Regions from separate parts of the Klebsiella sp. PK18 genome, predicted to be linked through region 1. Evidence: predicted binding sites of a transcription regulator. Region 1 holds the regulator's gene; the other holds the start of a gene.
What was found. The regulator sigma-54, encoded in region 1, starts transcription at its own class of promoters, with help from an activator protein. The targets are predictions, from matches to a motif close to GTTGGCACANNTTTCGCTNT.
Positions count from the first base shown of each region.

Region 2: glnA (glutamate--ammonia ligase) is a predicted target of sigma-54. The motif match lies at 7,600-7,619, and genes of this name have one in related genera.

Region 1 covers NZ_CM173493.1:535,972-546,289, reverse strand. Annotated here, with positions in the region: gene mlaE (lipid asymmetry maintenance ABC transporter permease subunit MlaE) at 1-229, opposite strand, end outside; gene mlaF (phospholipid ABC transporter ATP-binding protein MlaF) at 237-1,049, opposite strand; gene AC3EMD_RS02655 (calcium/sodium antiporter) at 1,259-2,236, shown strand; gene kdsD (arabinose-5-phosphate isomerase KdsD) at 2,233-3,237, shown strand; gene kdsC (3-deoxy-manno-octulosonate-8-phosphatase KdsC) at 3,252-3,818, shown strand; gene lptC (LPS export ABC transporter periplasmic protein LptC) at 3,815-4,390, shown strand; gene lptA (lipopolysaccharide ABC transporter substrate-binding protein LptA) at 4,359-4,904, shown strand; gene lptB (LPS export ABC transporter ATP-binding protein) at 4,911-5,636, shown strand; gene rpoN (RNA polymerase factor sigma-54) at 5,684-7,117, shown strand; gene hpf (ribosome hibernation promoting factor) at 7,140-7,427, shown strand; gene ptsN (PTS IIA-like nitrogen regulatory protein PtsN) at 7,498-7,986, shown strand; gene rapZ (RNase adapter RapZ) at 8,032-8,886, shown strand; gene npr (PTS phosphocarrier protein NPr) at 8,883-9,155, shown strand; gene mtgA (monofunctional biosynthetic peptidoglycan transglycosylase) at 9,219-9,944, opposite strand; gene elbB (isoprenoid biosynthesis glyoxalase ElbB) at 9,941-10,318, opposite strand, start outside.
Region 2 covers NZ_CM173493.1:5,540,593-5,550,910, reverse strand. Annotated here, with positions in the region: gene yihA (ribosome biogenesis GTP-binding protein YihA/YsxC) at 1-533, opposite strand, end outside; gene yihI (Der GTPase-activating protein YihI) at 1,118-1,624, shown strand; gene hemN (oxygen-independent coproporphyrinogen III oxidase) at 1,813-3,186, shown strand; gene AC3EMD_RS27130 (YshB family small membrane protein) at 3,226-3,336, opposite strand; gene glnG (nitrogen regulation protein NR(I)) at 3,447-4,856, opposite strand; gene glnL (nitrogen regulation protein NR(II)) at 4,865-5,914, opposite strand; gene glnA (glutamate--ammonia ligase) at 6,103-7,512, opposite strand; gene typA (ribosome-dependent GTPase TypA) at 7,891-9,714, shown strand; gene yihX (glucose-1-phosphatase) at 9,849-10,318, shown strand, end outside.

The DNA of each region.
Region 1 (10,318 bases):
CCAGATACCCCTGCAGCCCGAGCACCATACCGATAAACAAGCCCGATACAATGATAATCAGCATCGACAGAACGCCAACGTTATAGAGCTGACGAACCAGCAGCGGCGCGTGCTTGCGAAACTCTGGTTTGCCCACAACGGCGTTGAAAAGCATTAATCCGGCGCGTCCAAACGTCGCGGTGGTTTTAATCCCGCGATGCCCTAGCGCGGCCAGCGCATTAAACAGCATGAGTCGCTCAACTCCCTATGCCTAATAAATCATGGTGATAGTCGCCAGCCGGATAACGGAACGGCACCGGGCCGTCGGCAATACCATCAATAAACTGACGAACCCGAGGATCGGTATTCTCCCGCAGCGACTGGGCGCTACCGTGGGCGACAATCTTTTTATCCGCCACGATATACGCGTAGTCCGCAATGCTAAGCACCTCAGGCACATCGTGCGAAACCACGATGCAAGTGACACCCAACGTGTTGTTGAGTTCAGAAATCAGCTTCACCAGCACGCCCATGGTGATGGGATCCTGCCCGACAAACGGTTCGTCGAACATAATCAGATCCGGCTCAAGGGCAATCGCTCTCGCCAGGGCGGCGCGGCGCGCCATCCCGCCGGAAAGCTCGGAGGGCATTAACTTCGCAGCCCCACGCAACCCCACTGCTTCCAGCTTCATCATCACCGTCGTATGCAGCAGCGCAGGCGGCAGCTGCGTATGCTCGCGCAGCGGATAGGCAACGTTATCAAAGACATTGAGATCGGTGAACAGCGCGCCAGACTGGAACAGCATGCTCATCCGCTTACGCACCGTATAAAGACGCGATCGCGTCATCTGCGGCACGTTCTCGCCATCAAACAGGATCTCTCCCCTGTCCGGCGGGATCTGCCCGCCGATCAGGCGTAACAGGGTAGTCTTGCCGATCCCCGAAGGTCCCATGATCGCAGTAATTTTACCGCGCGGCACCGACAGCGAGATGTCGTCGAAGATCACACGATCGCCGCGTGAAAAGCGGATACCGCGTACTTCAACTAAATTCGCCTGAGTTTGGCTCATAAAATCATCCTTACTAAACACCTGACGGGCAAGCATGGCCCTTTCTTGCGCCACAATCACAACATTTTTACAGAATCTTACCTGCACAGGTTAGCGAAAGCTGGCATTTGTTTTACTTTTGGCACACATAAAGTCAAAATTAAGAATTCGTTACGCTGCGTAGGGATAACCCAGCGAGGCGACGATTATACCTGAAGAAAGGACTTTAGATGCTCTTAGCGACGGCTCTGTTAATTATTGGTTTACTGCTGGTTGTCTACAGCGCCGATCGTCTGGTCTATGCCGCTTCCATCCTGTGTCGTATGTTGGGGATCCCGCCGCTGATCATCGGTATGACGGTGGTGAGTATCGGCACCAGCCTGCCCGAGATCATGGTTTCCACCACGGCCTCGCTGCATGGGCAGATCGATCTGGCGGTCGGCACCGCGCTCGGCTCCAACATTACCAATATTCTTCTGATCCTCGGACTCGCCGCCTTACTCAGGCCATTTACCGTGCATTCTGATATTCTGCGCCGCGAATTACCGCTAATGTTGCTGGTCAGTGTGCTGGCCGGGCTGGTGCTCTACGATGGACAGCTGTCCCGTCTCGACGGGCTGTTTTTACTGGCGTTAGCGCTTCTGTGGCTGCTGTTTACCATCAAAATCGCCCGTCTGGCGGAGCGCCAGGGCAGCGATAGCCTGACTCGCGAACAGCTGGCGGAGCTGCCGCGTGAAGGATCGCTGCCGGTCGCTCTGCTCTGGTTAGGGGTCGCGATGATTGTCATGCCCATGGCTACCCGTATGGTGGTGGATAACACCACGGTATTGGCAAACTTTTTTGCCATTAGCGAGCTGACCGTCGGTCTGACGGTGGTGGCGATAGGCACCAGCCTGCCAGAGCTGGCCACCGCTATCGCCGGGGCGCGGAAAGGGGAAGATGACATTGCTATCGGCAATATCATCGGCGCCAATATCCTCAATATTGCGCTGGTGCTGGGTTTACCGGCGCTGATCGCGCCGGGGAGCTTTGCGAGCGAAGCCTTCACGCGCGATTATGGCGTGATGCTGCTGGTCAGCCTGATCTTCGCGGTGCTGTGCTGGCGCCGCCAGCAGCAGCCGGGACGACTGGTTGGCGCACTGCTGGTCGGCGGCTTTGTGGTTTGGTTGGCGATGCTGTTCTGGACAGCGCCGCTCTTCGTTGAATGACTCGGGATAACATCATGTCGCAAATAGATTTGCCCACGGATTTTGACTTTCAACAGGCAGGCCGTCAGGTGCTGGAAATTGAACGTGAAGGTCTGGCCCAGCTCGATCAATATATAAATGAAGACTTTACCCATGCTTGCGAAACGATTTTCCTCTGCGGCGGCAAAGTCGTGGTGATGGGGATGGGCAAATCCGGCCACATCGGCCGCAAAATGGCGGCGACGTTCGCCAGTACCGGCACCTCGGCTTTTTTTGTCCACCCCGGCGAAGCGGCGCACGGCGATTTAGGAATGGTCACTCCACAGGATGTGGTGATTGCGCTGTCGAATTCCGGCGAATCGAATGAAATTCTGGCGCTGATCCCGGTCCTGAAGCGCCAGCAGGTGAAGCTTATCTGCATCACCAGCCGGCCTGAGAGCAGCATGGCGCGCGCAGCGGATATCCATCTGTGCGTGAAAGTGCCCAAAGAGGCCTGCCCGTTAGGGCTGGCGCCCACCTCCAGCACCACCGCGGCGCTGGTGATGGGTGATGCCCTCGCCGTCGCTCTGCTGGAAGCCCGTGGCTTTACCGCCGAAGATTTCGCCCTGTCTCATCCTGGCGGCGCACTCGGTCGTAAGCTGTTGCTGCGCGTCAATGATATTATGCATACCGGTGATGAAATCCCGCACGTCGGCCTGCAGGCCACCCTGCGCGATGCGCTGCTGGAAATCACGCGTAAAAATTTAGGCATGACCGCCGTTTGCGATGACGATATGAACATCATCGGGATCTTCACCGATGGTGACCTGCGCCGGGTCTTTGATACCGGCGTCGATATGCGTAATGCCAGCATTGCCGATGTCATGACCCGGGGAGGGATCCGCATCCGTCCCGGCACCCTGGCGGTAGATGCGCTAAACCTGATGCAATCCCGTCATATCACCTGCGTGCTGGTTGCCGATGGCGACCACCTGCTAGGTGTGGTACATATGCACGATCTCCTGCGCGCGGGCGTAGTGTAAGTAAGGAAAAAATAATGAATAATGCTGATGCTCAGTTAGCGACATGCTATGGGCCGGTAAGCCAGGCGTTTCTCGATCGCGCGGCTAAGATCCGTCTACTGATCCTCGATGTTGACGGTGTATTATCCGACGGACTTATCTATATGGGTAATCACGGCGAGGAGCTGAAAGCGTTCAACGTCCGCGATGGCTATGGTATCCGCTGCGCGCTGACCTCCGGCATCGAAGTGGCGATTATTACCGGGCGAAAAGCTAAACTGGTAGAAGACCGCTGCCAGACGCTGGGCATTACGCATCTCTATCAAGGTCAGTCGGATAAGCTGTTGGCGTTTCGCGAATTAGTCAGCAAACTGGCGGTTCGTCCGGATGAAGTGGCGTATATCGGCGACGATCTGATCGACTGGCCGGTGATGGCGGAAGTGGGTTTAAGCGTCGCCGTCGCCGATGCGCATCCGCTGCTGCTGCCGCGGGCGAATTATGTCACGCGCATTAACGGCGGACGCGGCGCGGTACGCGAAGTCTGCGATTTGTTACTATTGGCGCAGGGCAAGTTGGATGAGGCCAAAGGGCAATCAATATGAGTAAAACCAGACGTTGGGTTATCATTTTACTGTCGCTGCTCGCGCTGATCCTCATCGGCCTGAATCTGGCGAATACGGACGACACGGCCCAGCCGGAGGTCAATCCCAACGACCCGACGTATAAAAGCGAACATACCGACACCGTCGTGTACAGCCCGGAAGGCGCCCTGAGCTATCGGCTGATTGCCGAGCATGTGGAATACTTTTCCGATCAGGAGGTTTCCTGGTTTACCAAGCCGGTGATGACCACCTTTGATACCAATAAGGTGCCAACCTGGTCAATCAGGGCAGATAAAGCGAAGCTGACGAATGACCGAATGCTCTATCTTTACGGGCACGTTGAGGTGAATGCGCTCGCGCCTGACTCTCAACTGCGCAAAATTACGACGGATAACGCCCAGATAAATCTGGTCACACAGGACGTTACCTCCGATGACATGGTGACGTTATACGGCACCACATTTAATTCCAGCGGCCTGAAAATGCGTGGAAACCTTCGCAGCAAAAATGCCGAGCTGATTGAAAAGGTGAGAACCTCTTATGAAATTCAGAACAAACAAACTCAGCCTTAAGATTGCGCTCGCCGGCGCTTTACTGGCCGCCAGCCTGCCGGCCCTGGCCAAGACGGGAGATACCGATCAGCCGATCCATATCGAGTCCGATCAGCAGTCACTGGATATGCAGGGCAACGTCGTCACTTTCACCGGTAACGTGGTCGTCACCCAGGGGACGATCAAAATTAACGCTGATAAAGTGGTGGTCACCCGTCCGGGCAATGAGAAAGGTAAAGAGGTGATCGAAGGCTTCGGTAACCCGGCCACCTTCTACCAGATGCAGGATAACGGCAAGCCGGTAAAAGGCCGGGCGTCGAAAATGCGCTACGAGCTGCAGAATGATTACGTCGTGCTGACCGGCAACGCTTACCTTGAGCAGCTCGACAGCAATATCAAGGGCGATAAGATCACCTATCTGGTGAAAGAGCAAAAAATGCAGGCCTTCAGCGACAAAGGTCGACGCGTCACCACCGTTCTGGTGCCGTCTGAGCTGCAGGATAAAAGCGGCAATCAGCAAAAGAAGAGTAACTAATTCGTTATGGCAACCTTAACTGCGAAGAACCTCGCCAAAGCTTATAAAGGCCGCCGCGTGGTGGAAGATGTCAGTCTCACCGTTAACTCCGGAGAGATTGTCGGCTTGCTCGGCCCGAACGGCGCCGGTAAAACCACCACCTTCTACATGGTGGTCGGCATTGTGCCGCGCGACGCGGGCAATATTATTATCGATGACGAAGACATCAGTCTGCTACCGCTGCACGCGCGCGCGCGCCGGGGCATCGGCTATCTGCCGCAGGAAGCCTCTATTTTTCGTCGTCTGAGCGTCTATGACAACCTGATGGCGGTCCTGCAGATCCGTGACGATTTAACCAGCGAACAGCGGGAAGATCGCGCCAAAGAGCTGATGGAAGAGTTTCATATTGAGCACCTGCGCGACAGCCTCGGTCAGGCGCTCTCCGGTGGTGAACGCCGCCGTGTCGAAATCGCTCGCGCGCTGGCGGCGAACCCGAAATTTATCCTTCTGGATGAACCCTTTGCCGGTGTTGACCCCATCTCCGTTATCGATATCAAACGCATCATTGAACACCTGCGCGACAGCGGCCTCGGCGTACTGATCACCGACCATAACGTCAGAGAGACCCTCGCCGTCTGCGAACGGGCGTATATTGTCAGTCAGGGACACCTTATTGCTCATGGTACGCCGCAGCAGATCCTCGAAGATGAGCAGGTTAAGCGCGTGTATCTTGGGGAAGACTTCAGACTCTGATAGGGTAGAGGTTACAGACGTTTTAGCCGGAGATATTTACCCTGAACATGAAGCAAGGTTTGCAATTAAGGCTTAGCCAACAGCTTGCCATGACGCCGCAACTGCAGCAGGCTATTCGTTTGCTGCAGTTGTCCACGTTAGAACTCCAGCAAGAGCTCCAGCAAGCGCTGGAAAGTAACCCATTGCTTGAGCAAACCGATCTTCACGACGAGGTAGAGGCGAAAGAAGTGGAGGACCGCGAGTCCCTCGATACCGTCGATGCGCTTGAGCAAAAAGAGATGCCGGACGAGCTCCCTCTCGATGCCAGCTGGGATGAAATCTATACCGCCGGTACGCCGTCAGGCAACGGCGTGGATTATCAGGACGACGAGCTGCCCGTCTATCAAGGCGAAACCACTCAGACGCTGCAGGATTATCTGATGTGGCAGGTCGAGCTGACGCCCTTCACCGACACCGACCGCGCCATTGCCACCTCCATCGTCGACGCCGTCGACGATACGGGCTATCTCACCATTCAGATTGAAGACATCGTCGACAGCATTGGCGATGACGAAATCGGCCTGGAAGAGGTGGAGGCCGTTCTGAAGCGCATCCAGCGTTTTGATCCGGTTGGCGTCGCGGCGAAAGATCTGCGCGACTGCCTGCTGATCCAGCTGTCGCAATTCGCTAAAGAGACGCCGTGGCTGGAAGAGGCCCGGTTGATTATCAGCGACCATCTCGATCTGCTGGCTAACCACGATTTCCGCACCCTGATGCGAGTGACGCGCCTGAAAGAAGAGGTGCTGAAAGAGGCGGTGAATCTGATCCAGTCGCTGGATCCCCGCCCTGGCCAGTCCATTCATACCAGTGAACCGGAATATGTCATTCCCGACGTACTGGTCCGCAAGGTCAGCGGCCGCTGGACCGTGGAGCTCAACGCCGACAGCATTCCCCGGCTGAAGATTAATCAGCAATATGCGGCAATGGGCAACAGCGCCCGCAATGACGCCGACGGCCAGTTCATTCGCAGCAATCTGCAGGAAGCCCGCTGGCTAATCAAAAGTCTCGAAAGCCGCAACGATACGCTGCTGCGCGTCAGCCGCTGCATCGTTGAACAGCAGCAGGCTTTTTTCGAACAGGGTGAAGAGTATATGAAGCCGATGGTGCTGGCCGATATCGCCCAGGCTGTCGAGATGCATGAATCCACCATTTCCCGTGTCACCACGCAAAAATATCTGCACAGTCCGCGCGGTATTTTTGAACTGAAGTATTTCTTCTCCAGCCATGTGAATACCGAAGGCGGCGGCGAAGCCTCGTCGACGGCCATTCGCGCGTTGGTGAAGAAGTTAATCGCCGCGGAAAACCCCGCGAAGCCGTTGAGCGACAGTAAGCTCACCTCCATGCTGTCCGAGCAGGGTATCATGGTCGCGCGCCGCACTGTCGCGAAGTACAGAGAGTCTTTATCCATTCCGCCGTCAAACCAGCGTAAACAACTGGTCTGACACAACCGATAAGGAAGACACTATGCAGCTCAACATTACAGGACACAACGTCGAGATCACCCCCGCGATGCGCGACTTCGTCACGGCGAAGTTCAGCAAACTGGAGCAATTTTTCGACCGGATCAATCAGGTCTATATTGTGTTAAAAGTAGAGAAAGTGACGCAAATTGCGGACGCGAATCTGCATGTCAACGGTGGCGAAATCCATGCCAGTGCGGAAGGGCAGGATATGTATGCAGCTGTCGATGGTCTTATCGACAAGCTGGCAAGGCAGTTAACGAAGCACAAAGATAAACTAAAACAACACTAATTGTCCGGGCCCCCCTGCGTCCGTCGTGGTTTAACATCGGCGGCGGGCGCGGGGGCGCTCAGGTGAAATTATGATGAACAACGATTCGGCTCTACAACTGAGCAACGTCCTGAACCAGGAATGTACCCGTAGCCAGGTTCACTGCCAGAGCAAGAAGCGTGCTCTGGAAATCATTAGCGAACTGGCCGCCAAACAGTTAAGTTTGCCGCCGCAGGTGGTGTTCGAAGCGATCCTCACCCGCGAAAAAATGGGCAGTACCGGGATTGGCAATGGTATTGCCATTCCTCACGGTAAACTGGAAGAGGATACGCTGCGTGCTGTCGGCGTTTTTGTCCAGCTGGAAACCCCCATCGCCTTCGACGCGATCGACAATCAGCCTGTCGACCTGCTGTTCGCGCTGCTGGTGCCAGCCGACCAGACAAAGACTCACCTGCATACGCTCTCCCTGGTGGCCAAACGGCTGGCGGACAAAGCGATTTGCCGTCGCCTGCGCGCGGCGCAGAGCGATGAAGAGTTGTATGAGATCATCACCGAAGCAGGAAGCAGCGATGACGCATAACGGCAGTCGCACCTTATCCTTTATCGTACTGAGGAGAAACGGTACATGGTACTGATGATCGTCAGCGGCCGCTCGGGCTCGGGGAAATCCGTCGCTCTGCGAGCGCTGGAAGATATGGGCTTTTACTGCGTGGATAACCTGCCGGTCGTGCTGCTGCCCGATCTGGCGCGGTCGCTGGCTGACCGCAATATCTCCGCGGCCGTCAGCATCGACGTGCGTAACATGCCGGAATCACCGGAAATCTTTGAACAGGCGATGCAGAACCTGCCGGAATGCTTTTCTCCGCAATTGCTGTTCCTTGATGCCGATCGTAATACCCTGATCCGCCGTTACAGCGATACTCGTCGCTTACACCCGCTCTCCAGCAAGAATCTGTCGCTCGAAAGCGCCATCGACGAAGAGAGCGACCTGCTGGAGCCACTGCGCTCCCGTGCGGATCTGATCGTCGATACGTCCGAAATGTCGGTGCATGAGCTGGCGGAAATGCTGCGTACTCGCTTGTTAGGCAAACGCGAGCGTGAGCTGACGATGGTCTTCGAATCCTTCGGCTTCAAGCACGGTATTCCGATCGATGCTGATTACGTCTTTGACGTGCGCTTTCTGCCAAACCCGCACTGGGATCCGAAACTGCGTCCAATGACCGGTCTGGATAAACCGGTGGCCGCCTTCCTTGACCGGCACACCGAAGTGCACAACTTTATTTACCAGACCCGGAGCTATCTTGAGCTATGGTTACCGATGCTGGAGACTAACAATCGCAGCTATCTGACGGTGGCCATTGGCTGCACCGGTGGTAAACATCGTTCGGTTTATATTGCTGAACAACTGGCTGACTACTTCCGCTCCCGCGGCAAGAACGTACAGTCTCGTCATCGGACGCTGGAAAAACGTAAATCATGACCGTAAAGCAGACCGTTGAAATCACCAATAAGCTGGGCATGCACGCCCGCCCGGCGATGAAACTGTTTGAGCTGATGCAGAATTTCGATGCCGAAGTACTGCTGCGCAACGATGAAGGCACGGAGGCGGAAGCAAACAGCGTGATTGCCCTGCTGATGCTGGACTCCGCGAAAGGGCGGCAGATAGAGGTGGAAGCCAGCGGTCCGCAGGAAGTTGAGGCGCTCGCCGCGGTGATTGCTCTTTTTAATGCCGGATTTGATGAAGACTAAGCGTCACGCTTCCCGGCGACGGCCGACTGGCGACAGTGCCAGCCCCGGCGCCGGATTCACGCGCTAATACAGCTTATGCTCGCGCATAAACCCTTCCCCGCCCAGCTGTCGCATCTGGCGTAAGATCCAGGCCTGGCGGCTGCGCACATAGCCCGAAGGCGCGTCAGCGCGATAGCGGATCGGATTTGGCAGCACCGCGGCCAGCAGAGCCGCTTCCCCCGGCGTCAGCTGGCTGGCAGGCTTGTGAAAATAGCGCTGCGCGGCCGCTTCCACACCAAATATCCCATCGCCAAACTCGGCAATATTCAGGTAGACGGTCAGGATCCGCTTTTTACTCCAGACGGTTTCTATACCGACCGTCAGCCCGGCTTCCAGCCCCTTACGCAACCAGCTGCGGCCATCCCATAAAAACAGGTTTTTCGCCGTCTGCTGCGACAGCGTTGACGCGCCGCGGATGCGGGTATCATGACGCTCATTGTGCGCCAGCGCTTTTTCTATCGCCGATACATCGAACCCCCAATGTTCCGGGAACTTTTGATCTTCGGCGGCAATCACCGCCAGCCCCATCCACGGAGAGATCTCATCCATGCCGACCCAATCAGAGTGCGCCAGATAGTGGACATCTCCGGAGAGCCAGGCGCTCACCTGCCGCTCAAGCATCACCGCCGAAAACGGCACCGGCAGCACGCTAAACAGCGCGATCCCCCCGCCCCAGAAGACGGCGGCGATCAGCAGCAGACGCAGCGCCAGTCGTTTTAGCAGCGCAAAGGGCGCAACGCGGAGCCTCATGCGCTCAGCGCCAGCACGCGGGCGACCAGCTTTTCGATCCCGGTGGCGGCTTGAGCAATATTCTCTGCCAGCATATACGCCGGGGTGGTGACCACTTTGTTCTCTTCATCCACCACGATGTCGTCGACCGGGCAAGGCACGTGCTCCGCCCCCATCTCTTCGACCACATCGGCAGTATCGAGATCGGTCCCGATGGTTATGCGCAGCGGAAACGCAAAAATCTTCGGCAGCAGCGCCGGGGCAATGCACATGAAACCCAGCGGTTTGCCGGCCTGATGCATCGCCAGTGCCAGAGCCTGCAGATCGCGGTCCACCTGACATTCGCTGCCCTCGGCGGCGAAGCTGCTTAAATTTTTCGCCGCGCCGAAGCCGCC
Region 2 (10,318 bases), 610 kb from region 1:
AAAGGTTCAACCTGAATATCGCCATTGAAGGCCAGTACCGCTTCACGCACCATATTCACTTGCGCTTTACGCGCGCCGCTGGCGAGCTTATCGGCTTTGGTCAACAGCACCAGCACCTGAATATCGCTTTCTACCGCCCACTCGATCATTTGCTGATCGAGATCTTTAAGCGGGTGGCGAATATCCATTAGCACCACCAGGCCCTTCAGGCACAGACGTTTTTCCAGGTACTCTCCCAGAGCGCGCTGCCACTTGATCTTCATCTCTTCAGGTACTTGCGCATAACCATAGCCGGGCAGGTCAACCAGGCGTTTGCCCTCGGCGACTTCGAACAGGTTAATCAGCTGCGTACGTCCAGGAGTCTTGGAGGTACGCGCCAGGCTCTTCTGGTTGGTCAGCGTATTTAGCGCGCTGGATTTTCCCGCGTTGGAGCGGCCGGCGAACGCCACTTCAATGCCGGTATCGGCAGGAAGATGGCGGATATCTGGCGCGCTAGTGACAAAGTGCGTCAGTTGATAATTCCAGTTGGTCAAGACGGTCGTCTCCGTTAAAACAGGCTATGGCAGGGATTATACCTGAACAGCAGAAAAAGGCTGTTTTTACCGCACGCCGTTCCTGTAAGTAAAAACCATATGGTTTGTGAGACATTGACTATTCTTCGTATAGGACATACCTGAGAAAAATAAGACGATACAGATGTAATTAACTGAAAAAAAACAAGTTATAAAAATAGAGAAATCTGAAAATGTTTTTTTAACGGCCTGGCTGGTTGTCGATTTTTGTCAACAGGGTAAAGTAATACACAACGGCGGGGATGCTGAAAGGATTAAGACTCAGGACGAGGGGTCAGGAAGCGCCAGGAGGCGAAGACCACAGGATAGTCAGGATGACGCGCGTCTTGGAGACGTTTCAAAGGGAAAAGGAAGAAACAGGGACCGTTGGACGCTAAGGGAAAGACAGGGTAAGTCGTTAGCGAACAGGGAAAGAAGAAGCCCGTTAAGGGTGGTCAGTGAGGAAAAAGGCGACAGAGTAATCTGTCGCCTTTTTTCTTTGCTTGCTTTCTGCTAGATTCCGCCTCAATTCTATACTGAATAATACTGTCTGAAGATTACACACCATGAAAAAACCGACATCCGCCACCCGTGGCAAATCCGGCCGCAAGTCGCGTGAAGAGTTAAATCAGGAAGCTCGCGATCGCAAACGGCAGAAGAAACATCGTGGTCACGCGGCAGGCAGTCGCGCGAACGGCGGCGATGCGGCTTCAGCGGGCAAAAAACAGAGCCAGACGCAAGACCCGCGCGTCGGCAGTAAAAAACCGATCCCGCTGGGCGTGAGCGAAAGCAGCACCCCAGCCCCCAAGCAGCATAAACCAAAGAGCGAGAAACCTATGCTTTCACCGCAGGCTGAGCTGGAGTTGCTGGAGAATGATGAGCGCCTGGACGCGCTGCTGGAACGTCTGGAAGAGGGCGGCACCCTGAATGCTGAAGAGCAGAGCTGGGTGGACGCCAAACTGGATCGCATTGATGAGCTGATGCAGCAGCTCGGCCTCTCTTACGATGACGAAGATGAAGAAGAGGAAGAGCGTCAGGAAGATATGATGCGTCTGCTGAAGGGTGGAAACTAACATTTGCATCCCATCGGATTCCCGGTACTGCTTATAACCCTTCTGGTTATATGTTATCTGCTGTGGTTATTCGTTAAACTACGACGGTTGTCGCGGCGTCAGAAATGGCTGCGCAACCGGCTCATGACCCGCGGTGCGGTGGGGCCGGGACGGCGTACCCGTCGGCGGCACCATCGGAAGGAGTGAGCATGTCTGAGCAGATAATCGACTGGGATCTGGCCCTGATCCAGAAATATAACTATTCCGGGCCGCGCTATACCTCGTATCCCACCGCGCTGGAGTTTTCACCGCAATTTGGCGCGGCGGAATTCGATGCCGCTGTGGCCCGTTACCCACAGCGTCCCCTGTCGCTGTACGTGCATATCCCGTTTTGCCATAAGCTGTGTTATTTCTGCGGCTGCAATAAGATAGTCACCCGCCAGCAGCATAAGGCCGATCAATATCTCGATGTCCTTGAACAGGAGATCATCCACCGCGCGCCGCTGTTTGCCAGTCGCCAGGTTAAGCAACTGCACTGGGGTGGCGGCACGCCAACCTATCTCAATAAGGCGCAAATCAGTCGCCTGATGGATCTGTTGCGCAGCCACTTCCATTTCAGCGCGGAAGCCGAGATTTCCATTGAGGTCGATCCACGTGAGATCGAGCTGGATGTCCTCGATCATTTACGCACCGAGGGGTTCAACCGCCTGAGTATGGGCGTGCAGGACTTCAATAAAGAGGTTCAGCGCCTGGTTAACCGTGAGCAGGACGAAGCGTTCATCTTTGATTTGCTCCACCATGCGCGGGAGATTGGTTTTACCTCGACCAATATCGACCTCATCTACGGCCTGCCGAAGCAAACGCCGGAGAGCTTCGCCTTTACCCTGCAAAAGGTCGCCGAGCTCAATCCTGACCGCCTGAGCGTGTTTAACTATGCGCATCTGCCCACGCTCTTTGCCGCACAGCGCAAAATTAAAGATGCCGATCTGCCCACCGCTGAACAGAAGCTGGAGATCCTCCAGGAGACCATCGGTTCACTGACGGCGGCAGGCTATCAGTTTATCGGCATGGACCACTTTGCTCGCCCAGACGATGAATTAGCGGTCGCGCAACGTCATGGCATACTGCACCGCAATTTCCAGGGTTACACCACCCAGGGGGATACCGATCTGCTGGGGATGGGCGTGTCCGCGATCAGCATGATTGGCGACAGCTACGCCCAGAACCAAAAAGAGCTGAAGCTGTACTACCAGCAGGTGGCAGAGCAAGGGGACGCTCTATGGCGCGGGATCGCGTTAACCCGCGATGACTGTTTACGTCGCGACGTGATTAAGGCGTTGATCTGTAATTTCCGTCTGGATATTGGGGCCGTAGAGGCGCAGTGGGATGTGGATTTTCAGTCTTATTTTGCTGAAGACCTGAAGCTGCTGGCGCCGCTGGCGCATGACGGGCTGGTGGCTGTGGATGATAAGGCCATTCAGGTGACGGCGAAAGGCCGACTGCTGATCCGCAATATCTGCATGTGCTTTGATGCCTATCTACGGCAAAAAGCTCGGATGCAACAGTTCTCCCGGGTCATTTAATGTTTTCCCCTCTCCTGCGGCCGCGGGAGAGGGGAACCATTAGCTGAACAGCCCGACCAGCGCAGCGCACAGCACGGCAGCGACTGCCGTTTGTGGCGTGTGACTGGCTGCGGCGCCGCTCGATATCATACTCACCAGTGATTCAAACATGATGCTCTCCCCTAATGCCGGGCACGATCATACTCAACTCATCGGAACAGTAAAGTACAAAATAGCAGCACTTTGCGCTGAACGGCTAATTTTCATCATGCCGTTAATCACTACTCCATTCCCAGCTCTTTTAGCTTACGCGTCAGTGTATTACGACCCCATCCCAGCAGACGCGCAGCCTCCTGCTTGTGCCCCTGGGTATGGCGCAGGGCGGTCGTCAGCAGCGTGCGCTCCATTTCGGGTTGCGCTTCTGAGAGCAGGTTTTGATGACCGGATCGCAACGCCCGATCGGCCCACTGACCCAGCAGCGTCGCCCAGCTGTCGGGCTGCATCTGCGTCGGGCTGTCCGGAACCGTGGTCTCAAACAGTTCGCTCGGCAGATCCTGCGTCAGTACCTCCTGGCCGGCGGCCATGACGGTGAGCCAGCGACAGGTGTTTTCCAGCTGACGGACGTTGCCAGGCCACGCCAGGCGTGTCAGCGCTGTCTCCGTTTCCGGATGCAACTGTTTGGCTTCAACACCGAGCTCGCGGGCGGCTATCTGCAGAAAATGGCGGGCCAGGCGTGGAATATCTTCCCGGCGCTCGCGCAGCGGCGGTAAATGCACCCGGATCACGTTCAGGCGGTGGAACAAATCTTCTCGAAATTTCCCCTCCTGTACGCGCTGTTCCAGGTTCTGGTGGGTGGCGGCGATGATCCGCACATCGACCTTCACTGGCGCGTAACCGCCCACGCGATAAAACTGGCCATCCGCCAGCACGCGCAGCAGACGAGTCTGGACATCAAGCGGCATATCGCCAATTTCATCCAGGAATAGCGTGCCGCCGTCAGCCTGTTCGAAGCGTCCCTGGCGGACGGTATTGGCGCCGGTAAAGGCCCCTTTTTCATGCCCGAACAGCTCGGACTCAATCAGGTCTTTGGGTATTGCCGCCATATTCAGTGCGATAAACGGCGCTTTTGAACGTGGGCTATGACGATGCAGTGCGTGAGCGACGAGCTCTTTACCGGTACCGGATTCGCCATTAATCAGCACGCTGATGGATGAGCGCGACAAGCGGCCAATAATGCGAAAGACATCCTGCATAGCCGGCGCTTCGCCGATGATGTCGGCAGTTGGGCTGCTTATTGGCGCATTTCGCGGCTGTTGCTGCTCCTGATAGTGGCTTATCGCCCGGTCGACCAGGGCGACGGCTTCATCAATATCAAAAGGTTTGGGCAGATAATCAAACGCGCCTTGCTGATAAGCGCTAACCGCAGCGTCCAGATCGGAATGCGCGGTCATTATGATGACCGGAAGCATTGGATGACGCTGCTTAATCTGTTTGAGCAGCGCCAGACCATCCATTCCCGGCATACGGATATCTGACAGCAGTACATCCGGGGTTTTGGTGGTGAGGGCATCTAGCACCTCATTGCCGCTTTCGAACGTTGTGCAGCTCAAGCCGGCTCCGGTGAGCGCGCGTTCAAGCACCCAGCGGATGGAGCTATCGTCATCAACGATCCAGGCTATCCCTCGTTGCATAAACACCTCTACTTCCGAATAGGCAGGTATACCGAAAATTCGGTATGACCCGGCCAGCTGGTGAATTCAATTTTGCCGGAGTGCTGATCGATAAGGCTGCGGGCGATAGATAAGCCCAGGCCGGTACCGCCTTCGCGGCCGCTGACCATCGGATAAAACAGCGTATCCTGGAGATGGGGCGGAATACCCGGGCCATTATCTTCAACGTCAATACGTGCGGCGAGGCGATAACGCACCCCGTGCAGCGTCAGCTGGAAAGCGGTGCGGGTGCGGAGAACAATTTCACCCCCTTCCGGCCCCAGCGCCTGCAGCGCATTACGGACGATGTTCAGCAACACCTGTTCAATTTGATCCGGGTCGTGGGGTAGCTCTGGTAGGCTGGGGTCGTAATCACGGATTAACTTCACGTTGTCCGGTAACTCCATGGAGACCAGTTTCACTACCCGCTCGGCGACTTTATGGATACTTTCAGTAACGTGCATGCCCGGATGCTGTGGCCCAAGCAGGCGATCGACCAGATTTCTCAGCCGGTCAGCCTGCTCGATGATCACTTTGGTATATTCCGTTAGCGCCGGGTCGGGCAGGGCTTTGCTGAGCAGCTGTGCCGCGCCGCGCAGGCCGCCTAACGGATTTTTTATCTCATGTGCCAGGCCGCGGACCAGATCGCGGGCGGCGACCTGCTGCGCGTGCTGCAGCTGCTCCTGGCTCAGGCGGCGCTGGTTATCCATCGGCGCCATTTCCAGCAGAATAAAGCCTTCCGGCAGCCGCTGGGCGGTCAGCGACAGGATGTGCGAGCGGCCATCAATAACCAGCGTCACTTCGTTATCGGTAAACCCCTGGCCCGCCTGCAGGCTCTCCTGCATCAGCCCGATATTCAATGAAAAATAGCTCAACAGCTCAGGTAACGGGGTGCCAAACAGCTTGCGTGAACTTTGCGCCAGCAGCTGCTGCGCCGCAGGATTGGCAAAGTGCACCGCCAGGTCATCATCGACCAGTAAGATACTGTTGATAAGAGAGTTGAGGATCTGCCCAGCATCGGGCAGTGTGCCTGTTGCCATTCGACAGTCTCCTGAAAAAGAGTGCACCAATTTAGTGCAGTATAGCTTTTTATCGGTAAAAAGCTCGCGAGATCAGCGTGTTGGTGGAGAAAAAAGCCCATCCTGAGATGGGCTGAAAGTTTCCACGGCAACAAAATATCCCGGGCATCCCGCGCCACAACACGACATACCCTGGATTTACAGCAAAATTAGACGCTGTAGTACAGTTCGAACTCAACCGGATGCGGAGTCATGCGTACGCGGTCGTTCTCTTCCAGACGCAGGGCGATGTAAGCATCGATAGCGTCATTGGTGAACACGCCGCCAGCCGTCAGGAACTCGCGGTCAGCATCCAGGGCCTGCAGGGCTTCTTCCAGAGAGCCTGCAACCTGCGGGATCTCTTTCGCTTCTTCCGGCGGCAGGTCATACAGGTTTTTGTCCATTGCTTCGCCCGGATGGATTTTGTTCTTGATACCATCAAGGCCAGCCATCAGCAGCGCCGCAAAGCACAGGTACGGGTTGGCAGCCGGGTCCGGGAAGCGCACTTCGATACGACGCGCTTTCGGAGAGGTCACCACCGGAATACGGATGGAGGCAGAGCGGTTACGCGCAGAGTAAGCCAGCATAACCGGCGCTTCGTAACCCGGGACCAGACGCTTGTAGGAGTTGGTGGTCGGGTTCGCCAGGGCGTTGATAGCTTTAGCGTGTTTGATTACGCCGCCGATGTAGAACAGCGCCTGCTCAGACAGACCTGCGTATTTGTCGCCGGAGAACAGGTTAGTCCCGTTTTTCGCCAGAGACATATGGCAGTGCATGCCGGAGCCGTTATCGCCAAACATTGGTTTCGGCATAAAGGTCGCGGTTTTACCGAAGCGGTGAGCGACGTTGTGAACAACGTATTTGTAAATCTGAATTTCGTCCGCTTTTTTGGTCATGGTGTTGAAGCGAGTTGCCACTTCGTTCTGACCTGCGGTAGCCACTTCGTGGTGATGAGCTTCAACAACCAGACCCATCTCTTCCATGATCATACACATGGTAGAGCGGATATCCTGTGAAGAGTCTACTGGCGGAACCGGGAAGTAACCCCCTTTCACGCCCGGACGGTGACCTTTGTTACCGCCTTCGTATTTGGTGGAGGAGTTCCACGCACCTTCGATGTCATCGATCGCGACATGGGAGCCGGAGATAGAGGCGCCAAAACGGATGTCGTCGAACAGGAAGAATTCTGGTTCTGGCCCGAACAGGACGGTGTCAGCGATGCCAGTGGCGCGCAGGTACTCTTCAGCGCGTTTCGCGATGGAGCGCGGGTCACGGTCATAGCCCTGCAGGGTGCCTGGCTCGAGGATATCGCAGCGGATGATCAGGGTCGGTTCTTCGTAGAACGGGTCAATGACCGCGGTGGAAGCGTCCGGCATCAGGACCATGTCAGATTCGTTGATACCTTTCCAGCCACCGATCGAGGAGCCATCAAACATTTTGCCTTCTTCGAAGAATTCGGCATTTACCTGATGAGACGGAATCGTGACGTGCTGTTCTTTACCTTTGGTATCGGTGAAGCGCAGATCGACAAACTTCACTTCGTGCTCGTTCAGCATCGTCAAAACGTGTTCAGCGGACATACTTAAACTCTCCCGGATTGGTCATTGTCGTCGTGGTAACGAAAACTTCATACTGCTTAAAAGTGGCGTTGTTGCCTTAAAAAATATAAAGCGAAATCTGTGCCAACTTTTAAATGCCCTATAAAACGCTGTATCATGCGCACCATAGTGCAAAAGGACTGCACCATGATGGAGATAATGCACCAAAGTAGTGCCTCAGTGTGAACATTGAGCACCATTTTGGTGCAATTTTTGTTACGGTGCCCTTTTATCGCTCCGTGAAAGCGGTCACAAAGAAACTCTGCAATACTTGTTTGCGGAGGATGTTTGTGATCCTGTTCAGTCCTTCGCTTAATACGTGTACAATAACGCGCTATTTCTAATGCCTGAGGCAAAGTTGTGATCGAAAATCTGCGTAATATCGCCATCATCGCGCACGTTGACCATGGTAAAACTACCCTGGTTGACAAGCTGCTACAGCAATCCGGTACGTTCGACGCACGTACTGAAGCACAAGAACGTGTGATGGACTCCAACGATTTGGAGAAAGAGCGTGGGATTACCATCCTCGCGAAAAACACCGCAATCAAATGGAATGATTACCGTATCAACATCGTTGATACCCCAGGGCACGCCGACTTCGGAGGTGAGGTTGAGCGTGTTATGTCCATGGTTGACTCTGTGCTGCTGGTGGTCGATGCCTTTGATGGCCCGATGCCGCAAACGCGCTTCGTGACCAAAAAAGCTTTTGCCCACGGCCTGAAGCCGATCGTGGTCATCAACAAAGTTGACCGCCCGGGCGCCCGTCCGGACTGGGTTGTCGATCAGGTCTTCGACCTGTTCGTTAACCTTGATGCGACCGACGAACAGCTGGACTTCCCGATCGTTTACGCGTCCGCGCTGAACGGTATCGCGGGTCTGGACCACGAAGACATGGCTGACGACATGACCCCGCTGTACCAGGCGATTGTTGATCGCGTGCCGGCGCCGGACGTTGACCTTGACGGTCCGCTGCAGATGCAGATCTCTCAGCTGGACTACAACAACTACGTTGGCGTCATCGGTATCGGCCGCATCAAACGCGGTAAAGTGAAGCCGAACCAGCAGGTCACTATCATCGATAGCGAAGGCAAAACCCGTAACGGTAAAGTCGGTAAAGTGCTGACTCACCTGGGTCTGGAGCGTATCGAGAGCGACGTAGCCGAAGCTGGCGACATCATCGCGATCACCGGTCTGGGCGAGCTGAACATCTCCGACACCATCTGCGATCCGCAGAATGTCGAAGCGCTGCCGGCACTGTCCGTTGATGAGCCGACCGTAACCATGTTCTTCAACGTCAACACCTCTCCGTTCTGCGGTAAAGAAGGTAAGTTCGTTACCTCTCGCCAGATCCTGGACCGTCTGAACAAAGAGCTGGTGCACAACGTGGCGCTGCGCGTTGAAGAAACCGAAGACGCTGATGCGTTCCGCGTTTCCGGCCGTGGTGAACTGCACCTGTCCGTTCTGATTGAAAACATGCGCCGTGAAGGTTTCGAGATGGCGGTTTCCCGTCCGAAAGTTATCTTCCGCGAAATCGATGGCCGTAAACAAGAGCCGTTCGAAAACGTGACGCTGGACGTCGAAGAGCAGCACCAGGGTTCTGTCATGCAGGCGCTGGGCGAGCGTAAAGGCGACCTGAAAAACATGAATCCAGACGGTAAAGGCCGCGTACGTCTCGACTACGTGATCCCAAGCCGTGGTCTGATCGGCTTCCGTTCAGAGTTCATGACCATGACTTCTGGTACCGGTCTGCTGTACTCCACCTTCAGCCACTACGACGACGTTCGTCCGGGCGAAGTGGGTCAGCGTAACAACGGCGTACTGATCTCTAACGGTCAGGGTAAAGCGGTTGCGTTCGCCCTGTTCGGTCTGCAGGATCGCGGTAAGCTGTTCCTCGGCCACGGCGCTGAAGTTTACGAAGGCCAGATCATCGGTATTCACAGTCGCTCTAACGACCTGACGGTAAACTGCCTGACCGGTAAGAAACTGACCAACATGCGTGCGTCCGGTACTGACGAAGCAACGGTTCTGGTTCCGCCGATTAAGATGACCCTGGAGCAGGCTCTGGAGTTCATCGATGACGACGAACTGGTAGAAGTGACCCCTACGTCTATCCGTATCCGTAAACGTCACCTGACTGAGAACGACCGTAAACGCGCAATGCGCGGTGCAAAAGAAGAGTAATTTTTCTTCTTGTTGTTCGCTAAACCCCGCCTCTCCGGCGGGGTTTCTTTTTTTCATTCCTGCATCATACGCCAATAGTCAAATCCTGCCTTTCCCGCTAAAGTTAATTTTCCACGGCGCGGAAGGAGACAAAAATGCTCTATATCTTTGATTTAGGTAATGTGATTGTCGACATTGACTTCAACCGGGTATTGGGAGCCTGGAGTGATTTAACCCGCATCCCGCTGGCGACGCTGAAGCAGCATTTCACCATGGGAGAGGCTTTCCACCAGCATGAGCGTGGCGAGATTAGCGATGAAGACTTTGCCGCCGCCATGTGTCATGAAATGAATATGTCCCTCAGCTATGAGCAGTTTGCTCACGGCTGGCAGGCGGTATTTGTCGCGCTGCGCCCGGAGGTAATTACCATCATGCATAAACTTCGTGCCCAGGGGCATCGGGTGGTGGTGCTCTCCAATACCAATCGTCTTCACACCACATTCTGGCCCGATGAATACCCGGAAGTGCGCGCTGCCGCCGATCGCATTTATCTGTCACAGGAGATGGGATTGCGTAAGCCTGAAGCGGAAATTTATCTGCGAGTACTGGAAGAAGAGGGATTTTC